One region of the Paenibacillus glycanilyticus genome, then DNA from elsewhere that is predicted to be linked to it. Evidence: riboswitches for the same ligand, from Rfam matches in the RefSeq annotation. Region 1 holds a riboswitch; the other holds the start of a gene.

Region 1 (9,693 bases):
GGGCCAGCCTCGCGGAAGCGAAGCGCCATCCGGTACCGGAGCAAACGGCTGAAAACTGCAGCGAGCAGTTTGGCGTGCCGGGCCCATGGCATGAACGCCTGCCGCATTTCCGCATGGATTTCACGCCAAGCGCCGGCGAAGAGCTGCAAACGGAATATTTTGTGGCCCGCGAGCATGCCTATGAAGCAATTTGCGCAATCAGCGAGCTTGGCGAGCAGATCTCCCCGCTGCTGTTTATATCCGAGATTCGTACCATTGCTGCCGATCGGTTATGGTTAAGTCCAAGCTATAAGCAGGACACCGTGGGCTTCCATTTTACCTGGAAACCGGACTGGGAAGCCGTCAAGCAGGTGCTGCCGCTTATCGAAGCCAAGCTGGAGAAGTTTAACGCAAGACCGCATTGGGGCAAAGTGTTCACGATGCCTGCGGAGCGAATCCAATCGCTGTTTGAGAAGCTGCCGGAATTCCGTGAGTTGATGCTGGAATGCGACCCGGATGGAAAATTCCGGAACGATTTCATAAATGAATACGTTATGGCGAAGTAATTTGTTTTGGGAAAGGGATAGCCGCGGCTATCCCTTTTTTGCTTCCGCCATCACAGGACAATAAAAACACTTACTCCCGCCTTCGCGCTTATCGTACATACAGCAAGCTGAACGAATCATCGTTTTTGACCAGGCAAATAAGGGTTGTCCCTGTATCTTGGCGTATGTTGAAAAGGGTTCTTTCTACGGTTGAAGACGGAGCCGGGCAAGCTGCATAGAGTCAAGAAGTCATCCCTATATCTTTGCAATACCTCTCCTTCGAACATCGAGTCCGCATATTCCATGGTAAAAGCTCCTGAAGAGCCATACTGGTTCCAGATCAAATCCGTTCTAACGCCTGCCGCGGCGGCAGTTGCTTCAATAATCGGATTTATCTCTTCCTGAAAGTATTTCTTCCATTCCTCAATGATTGCTTCCTCACGTCCAACCTGAGGCAACTCCGCCCATCTCACCTCTCCGAGCTTAAACACAAACTGTACACGGCCATCCGGGGTTTTCTCATATTGGACATTTAAATGATGGAGTGATAAATCCAGCACACGGTTATATTTCGAAAGGACCATATGCTTGACGGCTATCAGTCCATAGATGCCCATTCCAAGAAAGGATGCGGCTAGCTCAGGGCCGGTTGCCTTTTCTTCTGTGCCGTATCTCGTCAATAAGTCCGCCATCTGATTCCTATCAAGCAATTCTGTTGCGGCCGTAGAATAGAGCGGGGCTTCCGACCCGGCGGTTGAAATACGGAAAAACGTTTCAGCGATTGTAAGATCCATTGCATCTCCTCCTGCTATATTGCGATTAACAATTGAATTGTATAACATGGATGCAATAGTTAAGGTTGTGTTGAGAAACCTCTTAGAATCAATGGAGTGCAAGATGCAATACATTGAAGTGCAGCTTTAAGGTTTTAGTTGAATCTTGATGAGGTGAGGGTGAGGATCATGCCGTTTAAGCCTTCGGAAATAGCTAACAGGCTCGGTATCAGCACAAATGCCCTTCGTCATTATGAAGAGTGGGGGATTATTCCTCCTGTTGAACGGGCGTCTAATGGATATCGGATTTATACAGAAGAGCATGTCGTTTATTTTGAGTGTATCCGGGCAATGCGTATTGGCTTTGGCATGGAAACAACCGTTAAAGTGACGAAGCTGCTTCTCGAGCGGGAATGGGATAAAGCAATGTGGACGGTGAATGAGAGTCAGGCCGAATTGAATCAAAAGAAGAAAATGGCGGAGCAAACGGTACAAGTTCTGGAGACAGCGGGGCTGAATAATATTGAAATCCGGCCCTCCAAAAAGAACTGGACCATTGGCGAAGTATCCAGCGAAACCTCCATTCCAGCTTCTGCGATCCGTCACTGGGAGAAGGCTGGGCTAATTCAGCTAACCCGAGATGAAGGAAGCGGATATCGCATTTTTCATTCCGCAGAGGTCCGCAAGATTAGGATTATCGGTACATTGCGGGCTGCGAATTTACCGCTTGAAGTCATCCGCCAAGTCATTCAGGAGCTTGACCATGACCATACGGAGCATGCACTCCGTATAGCACGGGAATCCCTCGAATACTTGAATACAACCATTCGCGAACAGCTGCGAGGGATCTATTATTTGTACCGTTTGCTGGATGATAAAGGCAGAAATGAGCGTGGCGTAAGGGAGAAATGAGTTGCTTTTTATGGGAAATATAGGGAGAATGAAGAGATTAAGAGAAAGAGAGAGGCGAATCTACTTTGGAATCAAGATTTCTCCAGGCAAGAACCGAAGAAATGAAGTACCATGAGAAGTTTTATGCGGAGCATGAGTTGTTTGCTCCCGGAACTTGGATCTCTAAACCTGTAAAAGCCATTATGGACACTTTCGTCTTGCTGGATCCGAATCAGATGCGAGTATTGGACCTTGGCAGCGGTGTTGGACGAAATGCGATTCCCATTGCGCAAGCGATCAAAGCGAGTAACGGAAAGGTGACGGCCGTTGATCTCCTTCCTTCTGCTGTCGAGATTTTACGGGATAACGCGGAAAAATACGAGGTTCAAAATAATCTTGAAGCCGTAATTGCAGATATTGAGCATTACCGGATTCCGGCGCAATCCTATGACTATATTATTGCTTGCTCTTCGTTAGAGCATGTTTCCTCGGTAGATGCTTTTCGAACCGTCATTGACCGCATGATAGAAGGAACAAGATCCCGCGGCATTCATGCAATCTTAATGAGTACGCAGACCGAAGAGCTCGATCATAGTACCGGCGTAGTGGCGGAAGGATTAATAGAATTAAATCTGTCGACAGACGATGCTTTTCATCTCTTGAGAGAATGTTATAACGGTTGGGAGATTGTGTTGGAGCGGGTTATTCCCCAGGCCGTTCAGGAAATCAAATACGGGAAGTCCATCGAATACCGGGGAAATTGGCTTACTTTTATCGTTCGTCGTACAAGCTGAGGGGAGGAAAAACGTATGGTGATGCCGACTCATATTGTGGCTGTTGGCGGTATAGTGGCGAATGAGCGCGGAGATGTCCTGCTTGTGAAAACCCAGCATGACGGATGGGTGTTTCCCGGCGGTCAGGTGGAAGTCGGGGAGAATCTGACCGATGCTCTTAAGCGTGAAATAGAGGAAGAAAGCGGGATCACATGCGTGGTCTTGCAAATGATCGGCGTATATTCGAATACTTGCATGTACAAATGGCATGATGGCGTAACCGATGTGCCGACCAAGCTGATGCTGGATTTTATATGCCGCCCGGCAGGAGGTTCTTTGCGAACTTCCGAAGAAACCTCGGAGGTACGCTGGGTACGGAAGGAGGAGGTGCTTGACTTGATCCATTCCCCGGCGATTCGGACCAGGTATCAGGTTTATTTGGATTTTAACGGTACGGTCACTTATATGGATTACGTTACGAAACCCGACTTCGTCATTAATCTGGAAAGGAATGTCTAGCCTTATGGATTGTTTAGGCTGCCGCATTGCTAACGGATTGGAACCAGATCTACATATCGTTTACGAAAATGAGTATGCGACCTGCGTGCTGGACATTGCGCCGTTTAACGAAGGGCATCTCTTAATTTTGCCTAAGCAGCATTATCTTGATGTAGATGAACTTGATTCGGAGACAGCTCAAGCCATTATGGCGGCTTCTCAGAAGCTGTCCGTCGCCTTGAAGGAAGTCTTTCGTCCGGACGGGATTAGCATCTGCCAGAATGGCGGTATCTTCAACGATCTGACGCATTATCATATGCACCTAATCCCTAGATACAAGGGAGACGGCTTCTTCTGGAGCGAGCCGCAAACTCCCCATGGCGCGGAATTGCGACTGCGTGAGACCAGAGCTCGTATCATATCGGGGCTTAAGGATACGCCTCAGCGTTAAGGTCGGCCCAAATGTGCCGACTCCTAGCCGGAGCAGCCCGGGTCTGCTCCGGTTTTATGTAACGTTCAGGTTGAAAAAGTCTCTGTACTTCGTGACATTCTGTCTAATGTAAACGGTAATATTCCCCCCTATACTAGACATAGATGTAAGAGTGACGGGGTTGAATTCTATGCGCTTAAAAAAGGTTACGGCATGGTACTGCTAGGATTCAGGAGAGGAGTGTATAGAGATGTCAACGAACCAGGATGATTTGGATCTGATTGCCAAGGACCGTCAATATGTATGGCATGCCATGACGCCTTATAACGAGCAGGCACCTCCGATGGTCGTTAAGGAAGGACAAGGCTCGTGGATTACGGATAGCCGGGGTAACCGGTATTTGGACGGGATGTCCGGTCTCTGGTGCGTGAATGTGGGGTACGGCCGCGAGGAGCTGGCGCGCGCAGCTTATGAACAGCTCAAAGCCATGTCCTACTATCCTCTGACGCAAAGCCACGAACCGGCGATCCGCTTGGCGGAAAAGCTGAATGAATGGCTGGAGGATGATTATGTCATCTTCTATTCGAACAGCGGGTCGGACGCGAATGAAGTAGCCTTCAAGATAGCAAGGCAATATCATGAGCAATCCGGTGCCCCAAGCCGGTACAAGTTTATTTCCCGATACCGGGCATACCATGGCAATTCGATGGGGGCTCTAGCCGCAACCGGGCAAGCCCAGCGCAAATATAAGTATGAACCGCTTGCCGGAGGTTTCCTTCATGTTCGTCCGCCGGACAGCTACCGGCGTCCGGAAGGGATAACGGTCGAGCAGTTTAATTTGCAATGCGCCCAGGCAATTGAAGAGACGATTATATGGGAAGGGCAGGAGACGATCGCGGCAGTCATTATGGAACCTGCGATTACCGGCGGGGGAGTCCTTGTGCCTGAGCCTATCTATCTCGAGAAGGTCAGGGACATCTGCACGAAGTACGGCGTTCTGCTCATTATCGACGAAGTGATTTGCGGCTTTGGCCGTTCGGGCCGCAAGTTTGGCCATATGAATTACGGCATCAAGCCGGATATCGTTACGATGGCGAAAGGATTAACCAGCGGGTATCTGCCATTGTCGGCGACGGCAGTACGCAAAGACATTTACGAATCCTTCAAAGGGAAAGACATGTACAGCCATTTCCGTCATCTGAATACGTTTGGCGGCGCGCCGGCAGCCTGTGCTCTTGCCCTGGCAAATCTCGAGATTCTGGAGCGGGAACAGCTGGTGGAACGGTCGGCAACGCTTGGCGAACGGCTTATCGAGGGCTTATCTGAGTTGAAAGAGCATCCGATAGTCGGAGATATCCGCAGCTTTGGCTTTCTGATGGGCATTGAGCTAGTCAGCGATAAACAGACGAAGGAGCCTTATCCGCTCTCTGGCGTGGTCCGGATCATAGGGGAGTGTAAAGCGAAAGGACTTATAATAGGTAAAAACGGCGATACCGTCGCAGGCTACAATAATGTGCTTACGATCAGTCCGCCGTTGTCTTCTACGGATGAGGATGTGGCATTTATCATTCAGACGTTAAGGGATGTGTTCAAACGTATATAATAGAAGAAAAACAAAAAAAGCCTGATTCCTATCAAGCTTCCGTGTTTGCTCTATGGTCGGGACGACACGATTTGAACATGCGACCCCCTGGTCCCAAACCAGGTGCTCTACCAAGCTGAGCTACGTCCCGGAAAAGAATGGTGCCGGCGATAGGAGTCGAACCCACGACCTACTGATTACAAGTCAGTTGCTCTACCAACTGAGCTACACCGGCATATTGTTTGTGTCGGGCACAAAACGTATTATGCCACAGCTTGTACGGATTATGCAAGACTTTTTTTGAGAGGATTTTCTAGAGCTTCTTAGCCTTGAAATGAACAACGGCGCTGTATAGCATTTTACCCGTATTGGCGTTAAATGCAGCATGATGCTGAACATGATGAACCTGCAGAAGAAGCGCTTTATTGTTCTCGATCTGCTGCTCGATCTTCAGCTCCAGCGTGCGCAGATCGCTAGCTTCAAAAAATTCTACTTTATCGTCAATCAGATCCAACCGGAATTCCATCGTCTATTACTCCCGTCTCTGTCTTTATTTGAATTCTATTATAACTTCTTCGAAGAGCGATTCAAAGAGAGATGAGGCTAAAGTCGCAGTGTTGGGAATTGAGCCATTTTTTGTTTACAAATAGGTATATATATCCTAAACTAGTCCTTGTGTCGAAAATAGCGTAATTAAACTGAAAAAGGCAAACTTGCCGAAAGGCAAGGACGCAAAGTTATGGGCCTAATGCTGCATAGAAGCGATGGCTGCCAGACCGCCGGACGCAGGACATAGTGCCTTAAACAGCTATCCGCCCGTCCATGGCCGGATAGCTTATTTTCTTTTTTCAGTGACAGCGAGGAGAGACGACGAGGATGAAGGAATGGGTTAAGAAGGCATTGCAATGGCTAGGTGCAAGAAAACAGCTTGTGGAGGGCAGAAGAAAGATCGGTGTGCGGCTGCTTCTGCTGACCAGTATCATCACTTTGTTTAACGTAGGGGCAGGCGCGTTTATCTACACGCAAAATCTGTCGGTATCCCATGCCGTCAAAAATGCGAATACGTTGACTAGCGCGCAGCGCGAATACGAAGGGATCTCTAATTCGCTGCTTCAAACGCTTCTGATGATGATCAACTCGATCGAGAACAACAATAACAGCCAGAATGCGGAGGTTGTCGATCCGAAGGAACGTTTGGCCGATATGCCGGGACAAATCGAGCATTTGAAGACAACATTCGAGAAGCTGGACAAGATGTTCCCTGCGGCAGAGGAGCAGCAGACCTACATTGGTCAGGCGAACATCTACGAGATTGCCTACAATGACTTGAAGAGCTCGAATGTTACCCAGTTTGAAAATGTAACGGCCGAGATGAAATCGGCGCTAGTGCTTAGGCTCGTCAATATTTATCTGAATGAGCTGGAGTTCGCCAATCAGAACGTCAACGCCCGGATTACCGTAGATGCGGCGCATACGGATGAGGTTCTCTCGAAAAGCGTGGATACGGCGAATATGATCATCCTGATTAACGTACTTATTCTGGCCGTCATTCCGTTCCTGTTCACGATTGGTTTGATCAGAAGCATCCGATCTGGTCTTCAAGGCATTATGGGACGTATTCAAGCCTATCAGCATAATGATTTTACATATAACCTAACGCTTGACCGCAAAGACGAGTTTGGCGATATCGACCGTTCGCTAGCATCCATGGGCGATAATTTGAAAGCAACCATCAAAGCCACGTTAGGCGTAAGCCAGACCGTTCTCCAGATGTCGAACCAGATGGGCGATATGATCGCCCGCAACCGTACGGCATCCGAGCAGGTGAAAGGGCAGATCGATCTGGGAACAACCGTTTTGCTTTCCCAATATGACGATGCGACTTCGATCTCGGCGGTAACGGAGCAGATCTCTGCAAGCTCGCAGGAAATTGCGGCGTCGAGCGATTATATCAACAAAGACATGCAGCAGATGCGAGACGATTCCCATACCGGCTCGGTGGATATGGAAGGCGTTGTCCAGATGGTTAACCAGACGGTTGAGCAATTCAACCAGGTAACGGAAGCTTTTAACCGCATTACCGAACGCTACAGCAACGTATCGAAGTTTCTGGAAAGTATCCAGGATGTCAACACGCAGACGAATCTGCTGTCGCTGAATGCATCGATTGAGTCCGCGCGGGCAGGGGAGCATGGACGTGGCTTCGCAGTTGTAGCCGAGGAGATCCGCAAGCTGTCGGGTCAGACCGATCAGATCTCCAAAAACATATCGAAAGAAATGTACCTGATCCAAGAGGATGTAGCGGCAAGCAGCAAGAGCATGGGCGCCTTCGCCGAGGTGATCTTCTCCACTAAGCAGGCCTCCACGGCGGCAAGCGACGTGTTCAAAGGACTGGAGAAGCAGAGCCATACGTTGTCCGAGCAAGTCAGCGAGATTTCGACGGCCATCAATGAAATTACAACCGGCATCACGCATATCGTGACCGCGGTGGACAAGCTTTTGCATACCTCCTCCGAGGTAAATGGCAAGATGGAGCAGATGGGGCATTTGTCCGTCGAGCAGAACAGCATTTCGGACAATCTGCAAGGGATGGCGCAAAATCTGCAGCAATCCTCGTATGAGCTCAAAGAAAAAGCGGCAATCTTTAAAGTTTAATTCCAATCCTATAGGCAAAGACAAAGGCTGTTCTCCTTCCGGGGAGGACAGCCTTTGTCGTTTTTCAAGGTCTTGTATCGGCTTGCGCATACTGGAACCGGTGAATGCCATAGTCACGGAGGGAGGATTGTTGAATAGCTTCTCTAAGCGGATGAAGATTCGGGGTGAAGCGGAGCTCGATGCCAAGCTCTACCAAGAGACCAAGCAGATCGGGAAGCGGCTTTACCGCAAGGGGGACTAAGGTTTCCTTGGATATGTAGTAACCGGCGTATTCGTCGAATAGCTCGAAGGATTCCGGAGACAGCTCGTATCGGTACAAGGTTGTTTGCTTTATCCGTTCATGCCAGCCGGTCTCAACGGTAATAACAATGTTTGCGGCTGTCGTGCCGAAAAATCTTTGTTCCTCTTCGGGGGTTAATCCTTCCGATCTCGTGTAGACGATCCGGGGACAATCCCTCGGGAAGAAAAACGTGAATTGATGCTCCTCGTCAATCGCCCAGACAACGGGCGGCATATCGGTCCGGTTGGCTTTTACCCTGGGAACAAAGACGTCAATAACGCTTTCCTCGCTGAAATGAAACAGCCTCATCCTCGTAACCTCCAATCAAAGCGGTTGTTAGTGCTTATCTATTCTAGGACAGTCTCCTTAGGCTAACAACTATTTTTCGTAAAAAAATGGATATTTTCGTTTTAACCTCTTTACATCACTAATGATCTAGTGTACTATTCAACTATAACACTAATACAAAAGGGAGAGGCGCTATGACAACGGCAAAAATTACGAATCCGTCTATCGTGCTTCAATTGGACGGTTTAACGAAGAAGATCGGCAGCAAAGCGATTGTAGACGGATTATCCTTTGATATCGCAAAGGGAGAGGTTGTTGGATTGCTTGGTCCAAACGGGGCAGGCAAAACAACAACGATGCGGATGATTGTGGGCTTAATCGGAATGTCGGAAGGGGATGTGCGGATTTGCGGGCAAAGCGTCCGGACGAACTTCGAGAAGGCGATTAGGCATGTCGGAGGAATTATCGAGAACCCCGAGTTCTACCCGTATATGACGGGCTACGACAACTTGAAGCAATACCAGAGGATGACGGAGGGGGTAACCAACGACCGGATTGAGGAAGTTACGAAGCTGGTCGGCATGCAGGAGGCGCTCGGCAAAAAGGTAAAAGCCTATTCGCTTGGCATGCGCCAGCGACTTGGCATCGCGCAAGCGCTGCTCCATGAGCCTAAGCTGCTCATTCTCGATGAGCCGACAAACGGTCTCGATCCCGCGGGAATCAAGGAGATGCGCGAATATTTGAAGCGGATAGCGGAGTCCGAAGGCATTGCGATTCTGGTCTCCAGCCATTTGCTCAGCGAGATTGAGCTCATGTGCAGCCGCGTTATCGTCATTCAGGAGGGCAGGTTTGTAACGGCTCGTTCCATCGGAGAGACGGAATCGCCGAAGCAGAAGGTGCTCACCATCTCCATGCAGGTAGGAAACGCGCGGCAAGCGCAAGAAGTGATCGGCCAGATCGAAGGGGTTGAGGTAACGCAAGCCGACTCCTTCACGAACC
Region 2 (9,693 bases), 1.7 Mb from region 1:
GTTGCCGCGATAATCGTACTTCCACTCCGTATCCCGGCCAAGCGGACGGCGCTCTGCCGTAACAAATCCGGCAGGGCTATATTCCGCTTTGGTCCACTGGCCGACCGCATCCTTCTCCAGCACCTGCTGACCCTCTGCATCATAAGCATAGGTTGTCGGATGACCATTGCCGTCGATGGAAGCAATCATTAGGCCTCGAGGATCGTAGCTAAACGTACTCTCGATCGACTCTCCAGTCATCGACCCGCCATCGTAGTGAATCTCTTTGCTCAGCATTCCGTTCTTGTCATAGATCGAACGGATCAGATTGCCGTTAGGATCCTTTTCCAATACGACATTACCGGCCCCGTCATACACATACTGGCTGACTGCCGAAATATTCGCTTCATTAAGAGCCGTCGTTCCTGCTTTATAAGCAATGGATGCAACAAGGCGGCCTCCGGCATCATAGCGGCTCTCTTCGATATTGTTCAGACCATCGATCGACAGAACCGCCTGACCGGCTGTATTATAGACCGTCTGCGTCTGACTGCCGTCCGGCTGTTCCGTCTTCGTCTGTCTGCCCATTGCATCGTACGTATAAGATGTTGTCCGGTTTTCTACCGAACCACCGGCCTTGTTCTGCTCAACGCTATCCTTCATACGTCCGTGTTCGTCATAGCTGTACGTGGTAACAAGCCCCTCCGGTGAGGTCTCCTTGAGCAAATCCCCTTCCGGTGTATAGCTGTATAGAGTTGTTGCCCACTCGCTGCCATTTAACTGGCGCCGCTCTTCCTTTACATTACCCCACGCGTCATTCTTGAACGTAAATTTCTGAACGCTGCCTGAATCCGCATCAACTTCTTCCGTGCGTGCGGATTCACGGCCATAGACATCGACGGTGGAGACAATCTTCTGCCCTTCCTCATTCACGGACTCCGCAACATGGCCAAAAGCGTCATACCGGCTTGTCATAACATCGCCGGCCTCGGAGACGGATCGCACAACCTGTCCGGTCGTGTCGTATACCTCGGTACGCTCGTAACGGACTGCCTTACCGTTCTCATCAAGCGCAGGAGTGCTTGTCTTAACGGTCCGGCCCGAATAATGATACTCCGTTTTATTGCCGTTGCTGTCCGTCTCGCTCAACACCCGGCCAAGCTTGTCAAAGGCATATTGCCTTGTCTGAAGCACCTCATGCCCCGGATACAGGCTGTCCGACAGGCCTGCCGCAAGCATCGTCCCGTTCCACTCGGGAACGGGTCCGCCTGCCGTCACTTCTGCCGGCTGACCGTTCCCGTCATACACGGTTCGTGCCCATGATCCGTTCGGGTCCTTCCGCTCGATCTGGCGTCCGGCCGAATCGTACCGGTATGTCGTTACGACCTCTTGCATGCTCGAAGAGCTGGAGCGCGCAACGGACATATTGCCGGGGAACAGCGTCTGAATAAGCTGCTTCTCTTCGACAACCTGGTCCCAGCTGTCATACTTGTATTCCGTTCTTCCTCCGTCTGCCGCAACAACCGCGGACATACGTCCTGCCGCATCATATTCGGTTGTTGTGGTTTCGTTGCCCGGCGATACAACCGTACGCACCGGATCTCCAGCAACGTTATACGCCGTTTCGGTTGCTTCGCCGCGGGAATCCGTATGCTTGATCTCTAATCCCCGGCTATCGTACACATAGGATTCGGTAATGGTTCCTTCCGTTCCGTCAAGTGCCGTAATCTTGGACGTCAGCTGTCTGCCCATTCCATCATAGGTGTAGGCTGTAGACGTTAAGCCGTCCGATTGCTCAATAAGGTTGCCGCCGTCATCGTAAAGGTAGGTCGTTGTGAGCGTCTTCGACGTATCGCCTAGGTCACGCTGTACCTGCTTGGTCATCCGTCCCCACGGATCGTATTCGAAATCCTCTGATAGACCTTCCGGCGTCTCCCGATGCTTCAGCCAGCCTACGGCATTAAACACTTGGGTCGTTACCGCCTCATCTTCCGTTCCCGCATCCGTAATAATAAATTTATGATTGCCGTTCTGGTCATTCTCATAAGAGGTTGTTGTACCGTCGCTTGTTGCGAACCCATTGTCGTCATAGGTATAGTTAAAAACATTGCCGTTGCCGTCCGTTCTCTTAACCAATTCACCCTTGGCATTATACGTTTCAACGGTGCTGATGCTGGCCTCATCATTAACGCCAGCCGGATCAATGGCAGCCTGCGTTGTAGTACGGGTCAATATTTTCCGGTTATCCTTCTTATAGCTGATCACAATCCGGTGCCCGTTAGGTCCCGTCTCGCCTGTAGGATCCAGATCCTCATCGTAGGAGTAATTCACAATGCGGCCTGAAGGACTCTGCTCCGCCACGACCATATCCGCATCATTGTACCGGTAACGCGTTACGCGGTTCATCGGATCGGTCACGCGGATCAGATTGTTGCCGCTATAGGCATAAGACGTAGTTGCTTGTCTGTCTCCATCAACCGTCTTCACCGTCTCGACCATCTGCGTCGGATGGAGATACCGGTCCCAGCTCAGCTTATAGCTGCCGGATGGCTGCTGCACGGTTGCTTCATTCGCTCCATACGATACGCCGAGGAACTCCTCCGCCTGGTCCTGACTGCGGGTCATGCTGATGCGCTCAACCCGGTTCAACGCGCCGTATTTCCATGCGGTTGTAACGGATTCCTCCGTTGCCCCTTCTTCCTCGCGTATGTTATTGCCGTTATCGATCACTTTGACAACGCGGTGCAGGTCATCGTAGACGAAACGCGTAATCGTCTGGGAAGGCGCACGATAACCAACAAATTCGCCGGCTTTATTGTACATGAAGTAGAACTTGCGCTTCTCGCTGTCGATCTCATTGCCCAAACCGTCAATGTCGGCAATAATCGTCGAGCTCAGCGTATCCTTGCCCTTCTCGTAGTTGAAGGTCACAACGTCCTTTTGCTCGATATCGAATACTTTCTTGATCCGGTAATCGCTGCCGTAAGCCGTCGACACCTCTTCCCATTCGAAGGACATCTCCGTCGTATAGCGGTCCTGGATCAGCCAGAAGCGCCCGTCGTTATGGAAGCGGTAGCGCAGTTGGTCCGGCCATTCCATGATATAGGCGTCCTTGTCCGCGGAGCTTGAATCCGGATCAAACGTCAAGCTTGGAAAATGCTGCTTCTGTCCATTCGCATACGTGACATATTGGTTATTTCCGGCAGGCTCGAACCAATAGACGGTCCCGTCGAAGCCTGTCCATGTGATATTGCCTTTGTCCGGCCATTTGGTCAGCCGGGAATCCAGACTGAAGCTCCAGCCATAGCCCAGCTTTCCCTTGATCCGGTTCTGATGGTTATAGGTCAGATAGAAATTAAGATCCGTACCTGGGCGCTCCTGCGTGAACCCGTCAAAGCTCTGCAAGCCGTTGCCCGATGCCAGGTTAATCCGTACATTCTGTCCGGCTACCTGAGACTCTGCATAAGGAATGCTGTCCGCATCACCCGTACCGGTGACGAACGGATACAGCGGCAGCTCATCCTCGGTTACATTGCCCGCTGCATCCTCGACTTTAATATGAATCGTCTCGCCGCTTCCTGCCGTAATCGGCACCGCCGTTCCAAGAGGGAGCTCATCGCCAGTCCACTCCTTCGTCAGCTGCGCAGCGCCCGTAACCGACAGCTTCTTCACGCCGCTTACGGCATCTCTTACTTCTACCGCAACCTTCTGGCCGCCAAGCGGATGAATGGCGGCTATCTCCGGACCATTGCGGTCCAGGCGGATCATCTGCTTCTCCATCGAGTAGGCAGGCGCCTTCACGGGCTTCAGGACCGGTTCGCCGCCTTCTTCGGCCGGGGGCAGTTTAAAGGTTACCGTTGGCACGGTATCTGCCTTAAGCGTCCAGTAATAAACGCCGTCAGGAAGCAGGTTGCCGTCCGCATCCTTCCCGTTCCATACGATGCTGTTCTCGCCGCTTGTATCCTTCTTGCCGCCGGCGAGCGTATAGCTCTTCTTCGTTGCCAAATCTTCTACGGTTATCGTGACTTGATAACCGGCAGGAGGACTTTGCGGCTCGCCTTCCTGCGAGTCTATCCAACTGCTCAGGCTGTCTTTCCAGCTGAGCGTAATTTGTCCGGCTTGCTCATCAAACATCGCTTTCGTATCATTCATCTTTAGGCTCGAACCGCCCGATCCCGTGTGGTCTTCCCCAAGATCAGTCATGGCTTGTAATACCTGCTCGTTATTAAACGAATAATACAGCGGATTTTCCGTCTTGTTTGGCCCATCCGTCCAAGCCTGGCCGGAGTCATCGGCGCTTGTCCCTGTTGGAATCAGATCCGCCGCGAACTGACTTGTTACCTTCGCAGCTTCTCCCCATACGGTTGCCGGAGCCATCCCCAGCAATAAGGACACAATCAATACAATCGATATTCCCCGAACCTTCATTCTCTCTTCTCTCCCCGTCTAGTTGTCGACACGAAAAAAAGCCGCAACGCCAAAATAGGCGTGCGGCTATAAGCATAGATCGGACACGGCGATTTCGGCGGTCTGGCGATCCTACGGGGGACCCATGACTTTGCGTCCCAGCCTTGCGGCTGGTTTGCCTTTTTCGGTTCATAGAAATATGCAAGATATGATAATCTTGGATTCTGCTCTGTATAATATAGTAAATTATGCATGGTTGTAAATTCATTTTCAGGAAAATAGTCTTATAGAACTACTAGATTAATAGAAGATTAGTCCTGCGACCAAACGATTAAAAAATAACAAAAAAAAAAAAAAAAAAGCGGAACACCATCAGGTGTCCGCTCTGTTTAATAGCTATTTAGCTCACCGGTACGGCGGCCGTTCCGCCAAGTCCGGTTGGCGCCGTGCTCGACTTCGACAGGTAGATTTTATCTGCCTTCGCGCCGTCTTCCCTAACTTTAATATAAAGCGTATGCGTGCCGTTTGCGATTGAAATTGAACTGCTTGGTTTTTTCCAGGCCCATGTGCCGTTTGAAGTTGTTGTCAACTGCGAGCCTGAGGTGCTGTCAATCGCTACCGTAAAGCTGTCCGAGCTGGTGTCGACGCCGCTGCTCAGCACATGCACGTAGAAGGAGCCGCCGTTCGTCACGTTAATCGTGTACGCGATATAGTTCGTATTGCTGTCGCCGGAGCCGTTAGGCGTCTCCATGTTTAAGCCATTCGAGCAGGCCGAACAAGCCGCACTGACGAAAGTACCGTTTTTCGCCGTGTAATTCTCCGCCTCGATGTAAGTACCCGTGCTGCCGTTCACATTATATGCACCGCCTGTTGAACCGCCGTTGCCGGCTGCCAGCGTTGTTGCGCTGACCGTGCCGCTTGCCGCGGATTCATTGCCCGCCGCATCCTTCGCCTTCACCGTATAGGAATAGCTAGTGGAAGCAGATAGTCCAGTGTCGCTATACGTAGTGCCGGTTGTCGAACCGGCCAGCACTCCATTGCGGTAAACGTTATAGCCGATTACGCCGGCGTTGTCCGTCGAAGCGGTCCAGCTCAGATTGATCTGACTGCTCGACACGGACGTTGCCGCAGCATTCGTTGGAGTTGACGGAGCCGTTGTATCCGGTACGGCAGGAGCTGGTGCGTAACGCTCAATAATCTGGCTCGTCCGGAGCAAATCCTGCGGAATCAGCCAGCCTTTGCTATTCAGCTCGTTAATAAGTGCCGTTCGGGTTGAGCTTGCTTCGCTGTAGCTGTCGGTCTTAAAGGAGGCTTCTACCCAATACTCGTTGCCCGTCTTGGCTTCATTCATTACCGTCCACACCTCGATGTCCAGATCGAGATCGTCAAACGTACCCTCGTAACGTTTGAAATCAACCGGGCCGTACACCAACGCGTTGTTCAGCTGCGCCGTACCCCAGCCCGTGCTTGTCCAGTTCGCAAACTTGCTTGGTTCGTTAGATACCGATACCGTGCGCGATGTCGATTCGTTTGGCATTTTGAGACCGCTGCCGCTGGAGCCCGAGATCGTCACATCCTTTTCGTAATCAATGCTGAGCGTTTGCTTGGAGTAGCCCCAATCGACCTGGAAGTCAAAGCCGGAAGACGAATCAAGCCCCTCGCTTGCGGCTTGCGTCAAAGCCGCGTTAATATTGCCGTTTACTACATCATAACGCTTCTTGTATTGAATCTCATGGTTGCTCTGATCGTCCCGCTTGCGGATCCGTTCGCTCCAGCCTTGACCTTGCAGGCTTTGTGCTGCCGTGTCCATGTACTGCACTTTGTAGGATTTGTACGAGCTCCCCGTGTCGAATTCGCTGCGGACGGAGTTGACTAGATTATGGCTCGAATCCAGCACAAGAGCCGGATCGAGGGTCAGCTTCACCTCATAGTTAGGCGTGCCAACCGCGGCAAAAGCCGACTGCGAATACAGGAACGGAGCCGCAAGCAGAGCCGCTGCCATCGTTCCGGCTACAGCTGTTTTCACCATTCGTTTCATTGGTGACGCGTACATGAATTCACTCTCCCATTTAGGTGAAATGTGGTACAAGACCTATTTTATTGATGAACATTAAGGGAGTGTTCCGTACAATTGAAGGTTTGATGTAAAAGCCTTTATTCCATCTTTACCGGCAAAGATATTATCAATGGAATAAATTAGAATAAAATTGGAAAAATAATTCCAGTCCCTACATTCTGCCGACCCGGAGATGATTTTATTCCATCGTTTGTCCCGTATTTGCTCCTTATTATTGCTAGTTTAGTGTTTATCGCGCTCTCCTGGTTCAGAACAAAAAGCTTAAAGATCATTCCCTTCTATATTTGCATAGCCGGGGCGGTCTACATCTTGGAGCTTGTCATCTTTGTACTTCTTAACAGCTACAGCTATAAGCCCGGGATACTGCGTAATTCGTTCTATGACAGCGCGATAGGCTCTATTGTATCGAACGGGTTTATCGTGCCGTCTATCTGCACCTTAATTGCCGCTTTCGGCATTCGCTTTCGGTGGGTTTTGCTTATTGCCGTGGGGTTTATGGGAATTGAACAAACCTTTATCTATTTAGGGGTTTTCGAGCATCGTTGGTGGAAACTCATCTATACGGGAATAGGTTTAATTTTGCTGCCCATTATGGGGAACTGGCTCTGGAAAAGGCTAAGCCAAGGGAATCAGCCCTACCTGTTCCGTCTGATTATGCTTTATATCATTAATGTATCCCTGCAAGGAACATTCATGTCCGGCTTTCTGCTTCTTTTTCACCAAATTGGCTTCAGACCCGGATGGTTTGAGGATCCCGCAAGAGATAACCTGGCTTTCGCTACCTTAATTGTCCATATCGATTCCGTCTTGTTTGCCTTGTTAATTTCCTTGCGGAGCCATTGGATCTGGAAAGCAATCGTCATTGGTTTGCTCGGCTGCGGCTACTGGTGGCTTAGCCGGCGGGAAATTTTATATACATCCGGCATGGGACTGGTTGTCCTTATGCTCATGCTGCAAATTCTAGTTATTCAGCTGCTTGGAGGACTTCACCGGATTATTGCCGAGAAATCCTCCATGCGATTTCGAAGGGAGAACTGATCATTGAACCCCTCACGTAGGCCAATTGCCAAGCTAAGCCCGTTTGGCATTACTTCCATACATTCCTGCAATCCCTATATGGTCTGGTGGTGGTCGGCGGCTTTTCCCGGCTTCGGACATTTTTTGCTGAACCAATATTTAAGAGGAACCTTCCTTACGTTATCGGAAGTGATATTCAACACGCTTGGCCATGTCAACGATGCCATTGTCTATACGTTATGCGGGAATTTCGCGGAGGCTTCGGAGGTTCTGGAACCAAGGTATGTGATTGGGTATATCATTATTTATTTCGTCGCGATGTGGGATTGCTATTGCTCCGCGGTCTATCAGAACAAGCTCTACCGGATTGCCAAGCTAAAAGACGCGCCTCTGCCAAGCATGAAGCTGTTTACGTCCGAGGTTCAATATATCCAGCCTAAAAGTCCGTTAGCCGCAGCCGTCATTTCCCTGCTCTTTCCTGGCATGGGCCAGCTATATAATCATCGGATTGGCCTGGCCTTCTATGCGATGTTCTGGTGGTGGCTCTATGTTGTTTTGTCCCACGCGCATGAATCGCTGGTCTACCTCCTGACCGGCAGGCTTTCGGAGTCTATCGCCGTTTTGCGGGCGCACTGGCTGTTGTTTATGCCTTCCGTTATTGGCGGTTCCGTCTATCATGCCTTTATAAAAGCTAAAGAGCATAATAAGCTTTTCAGCCTGGAGCAGCGCCAGCATCTGGCAGAACGTTACCGCTCCTCTGCTGTACAATTTTTTGGCAAGCCAGGTGAAACCAGATGATTATTATTGGCACCTTCAAGCATTCTATAGAGCTTGAGCAAGCACTGACCAAATTGGAAAGTTTAGGCCTATCCAAGGAACGACTGCTAGTCGTATGCATGGACAAGGAATCCAAGACTTTTCAATTCGATAAGCCAAATAAGGAGAGTTCGCTCTCGACAGGAATCGAGATTGGCTTGGCCTTTGCTACGGGGTTGTCCGTTATTGGCACCAGCCTTGGATTTATATGGACATGGGGGCCGGTTATATGGGGACTAATCTTCGCCTTTATTGGCTTCTTCCTGGGATTCGGCATCAATGCCGTATTCGCGAAGAAACACCAAGAACACAACAGGCACAAAGCGGAGGTTACCGTCATCGTGCAATGCCAAGCCGCGCAAGCGGATGAGGTTCAACAGGTGATGTGGACGAACCGGGCTTTAACGGTTGGCCTTACGCAAGCCTCACCCGAATAGTACGCGCAAAAAACAGCCTGCCGGTGGCAGACCGTCAATCGCGTTAATAATTAGGTACGGAAAATATCCTTGAAATCGATCCACCCAAGCGAATTGATCCGGACACCTTTTAACGAAGGATGGTAATCGGTATGAAATTTCATATGAAGGACAAAATGCACCTGTGCTTCGCCTTTAAGTCTCTCTTCAATAGCCGTGTAAATCGCCTTTCGACTTGCCGGATCTTCGCTTGCCAGCGCCTGATCGAAGCTTTCCATCGTCCAGATCGACAGCTCCGGGCTCATCAGCTCCTTCAGAAAGCTTCCCTCCTGCTCGCAGCCCTCAATGAGACTTACGTCCTCCTCCGGAAATACAAGCGCATGGAACAGCAGATCAATCTCATCCAGGACATGATGAATCGTATAAGGCGCCTCAATACGGACCTCTACGGGAATACCCGCGCGGCGGCAGCGATCCGCAATCCAGTTCACATCCTCGGCATGACCCGGATGAGAGCATAAGGACATCGGCGTCCCGTCATACCCTGCTTCAAGCAGCAGCCTGCTTGCTTCCTCCGGTCCCAGACTATTCGTTTCTGGTTCATGAGCGCCTAAGAGCTCGGGGAAAAATCCTCTTGCCGGAAAATCCCTATAACCGGACAATTCCCGAATCATGGCATGGCGGTCAATAAGCCGGTTAACGATACGGCGGAAAGTCTCGGACCTCTGCGGACCAGCCTTCTTCATATTCCAGCTTAACAGACTGGTGCATAAGCTCCTCGATTCGATTTGAATCCAGCCGTTCTCCGCCGTTACATCCCTAAGAGTGGGGTCGCAGATCAACTGCTGCCAGCTGGTCATTCCGGCTTTTATAGCTTCCGTCTGCGGCACATGAACGATCTCTACCTGATCCAGATGGGCACGGGATTGATAATAATGCGGATTTGCTCCCAGAAGCAGCCTGCCGTCCTTCCACTCGTCA

The links. Region 1 has a riboswitch for cyclic di-GMP ahead of ACR9FF_RS19345 (methyl-accepting chemotaxis protein). Riboswitches for the same ligand answer to the same signal wherever they lie in the genome.
Region 2: another riboswitch for cyclic di-GMP. It lies ahead of ACR9FF_RS26830 (RHS repeat-associated core domain-containing protein); the one in region 1 lies ahead of ACR9FF_RS19345 (methyl-accepting chemotaxis protein).

The regions. Positions count from the first base shown of each region.
Region 1 covers NZ_CP195155.1:4,218,615-4,228,307, reverse strand. Annotated here, with positions in the region: gene ACR9FF_RS19395 (FAD-binding protein) at 1-545, shown strand, start outside; gene ACR9FF_RS19390 (hypothetical protein) at 662-1,318, opposite strand; gene ACR9FF_RS19385 (MerR family transcriptional regulator) at 1,487-2,209, shown strand; gene ACR9FF_RS19380 (class I SAM-dependent methyltransferase) at 2,275-2,982, shown strand; gene ACR9FF_RS19375 (NUDIX hydrolase) at 2,998-3,480, shown strand; gene ACR9FF_RS19370 (HIT family protein) at 3,485-3,910, shown strand; gene ACR9FF_RS19365 (aspartate aminotransferase family protein) at 4,140-5,492, shown strand; tRNA gene ACR9FF_RS19360 (tRNA-Pro) at 5,546-5,622, opposite strand; tRNA gene ACR9FF_RS19355 (tRNA-Thr) at 5,631-5,706, opposite strand; gene ACR9FF_RS19350 (YrzA family protein) at 5,785-5,997, opposite strand; cyclic di-GMP riboswitch class I at 6,168-6,255, shown strand; gene ACR9FF_RS19345 (methyl-accepting chemotaxis protein) at 6,348-8,126, shown strand; gene ACR9FF_RS19340 (DUF6886 family protein) at 8,191-8,715, opposite strand; gene ACR9FF_RS19335 (ATP-binding cassette domain-containing protein) at 8,889-9,693, shown strand, end outside.
Region 2 covers NZ_CP195155.1:5,952,814-5,962,506, forward strand. Annotated here, with positions in the region: gene ACR9FF_RS26830 (RHS repeat-associated core domain-containing protein) at 1-4,407, opposite strand, end outside; cyclic di-GMP riboswitch class I at 4,501-4,576, opposite strand; gene ACR9FF_RS26835 (fibronectin type III domain-containing protein) at 4,787-6,439, opposite strand; gene ACR9FF_RS26840 (hypothetical protein) at 6,773-7,501, shown strand; gene ACR9FF_RS26845 (hypothetical protein) at 7,505-8,278, shown strand; gene ACR9FF_RS26850 (hypothetical protein) at 8,275-8,733, shown strand; gene ACR9FF_RS26855 (ABC transporter substrate-binding protein) at 8,784-9,693, opposite strand, start outside.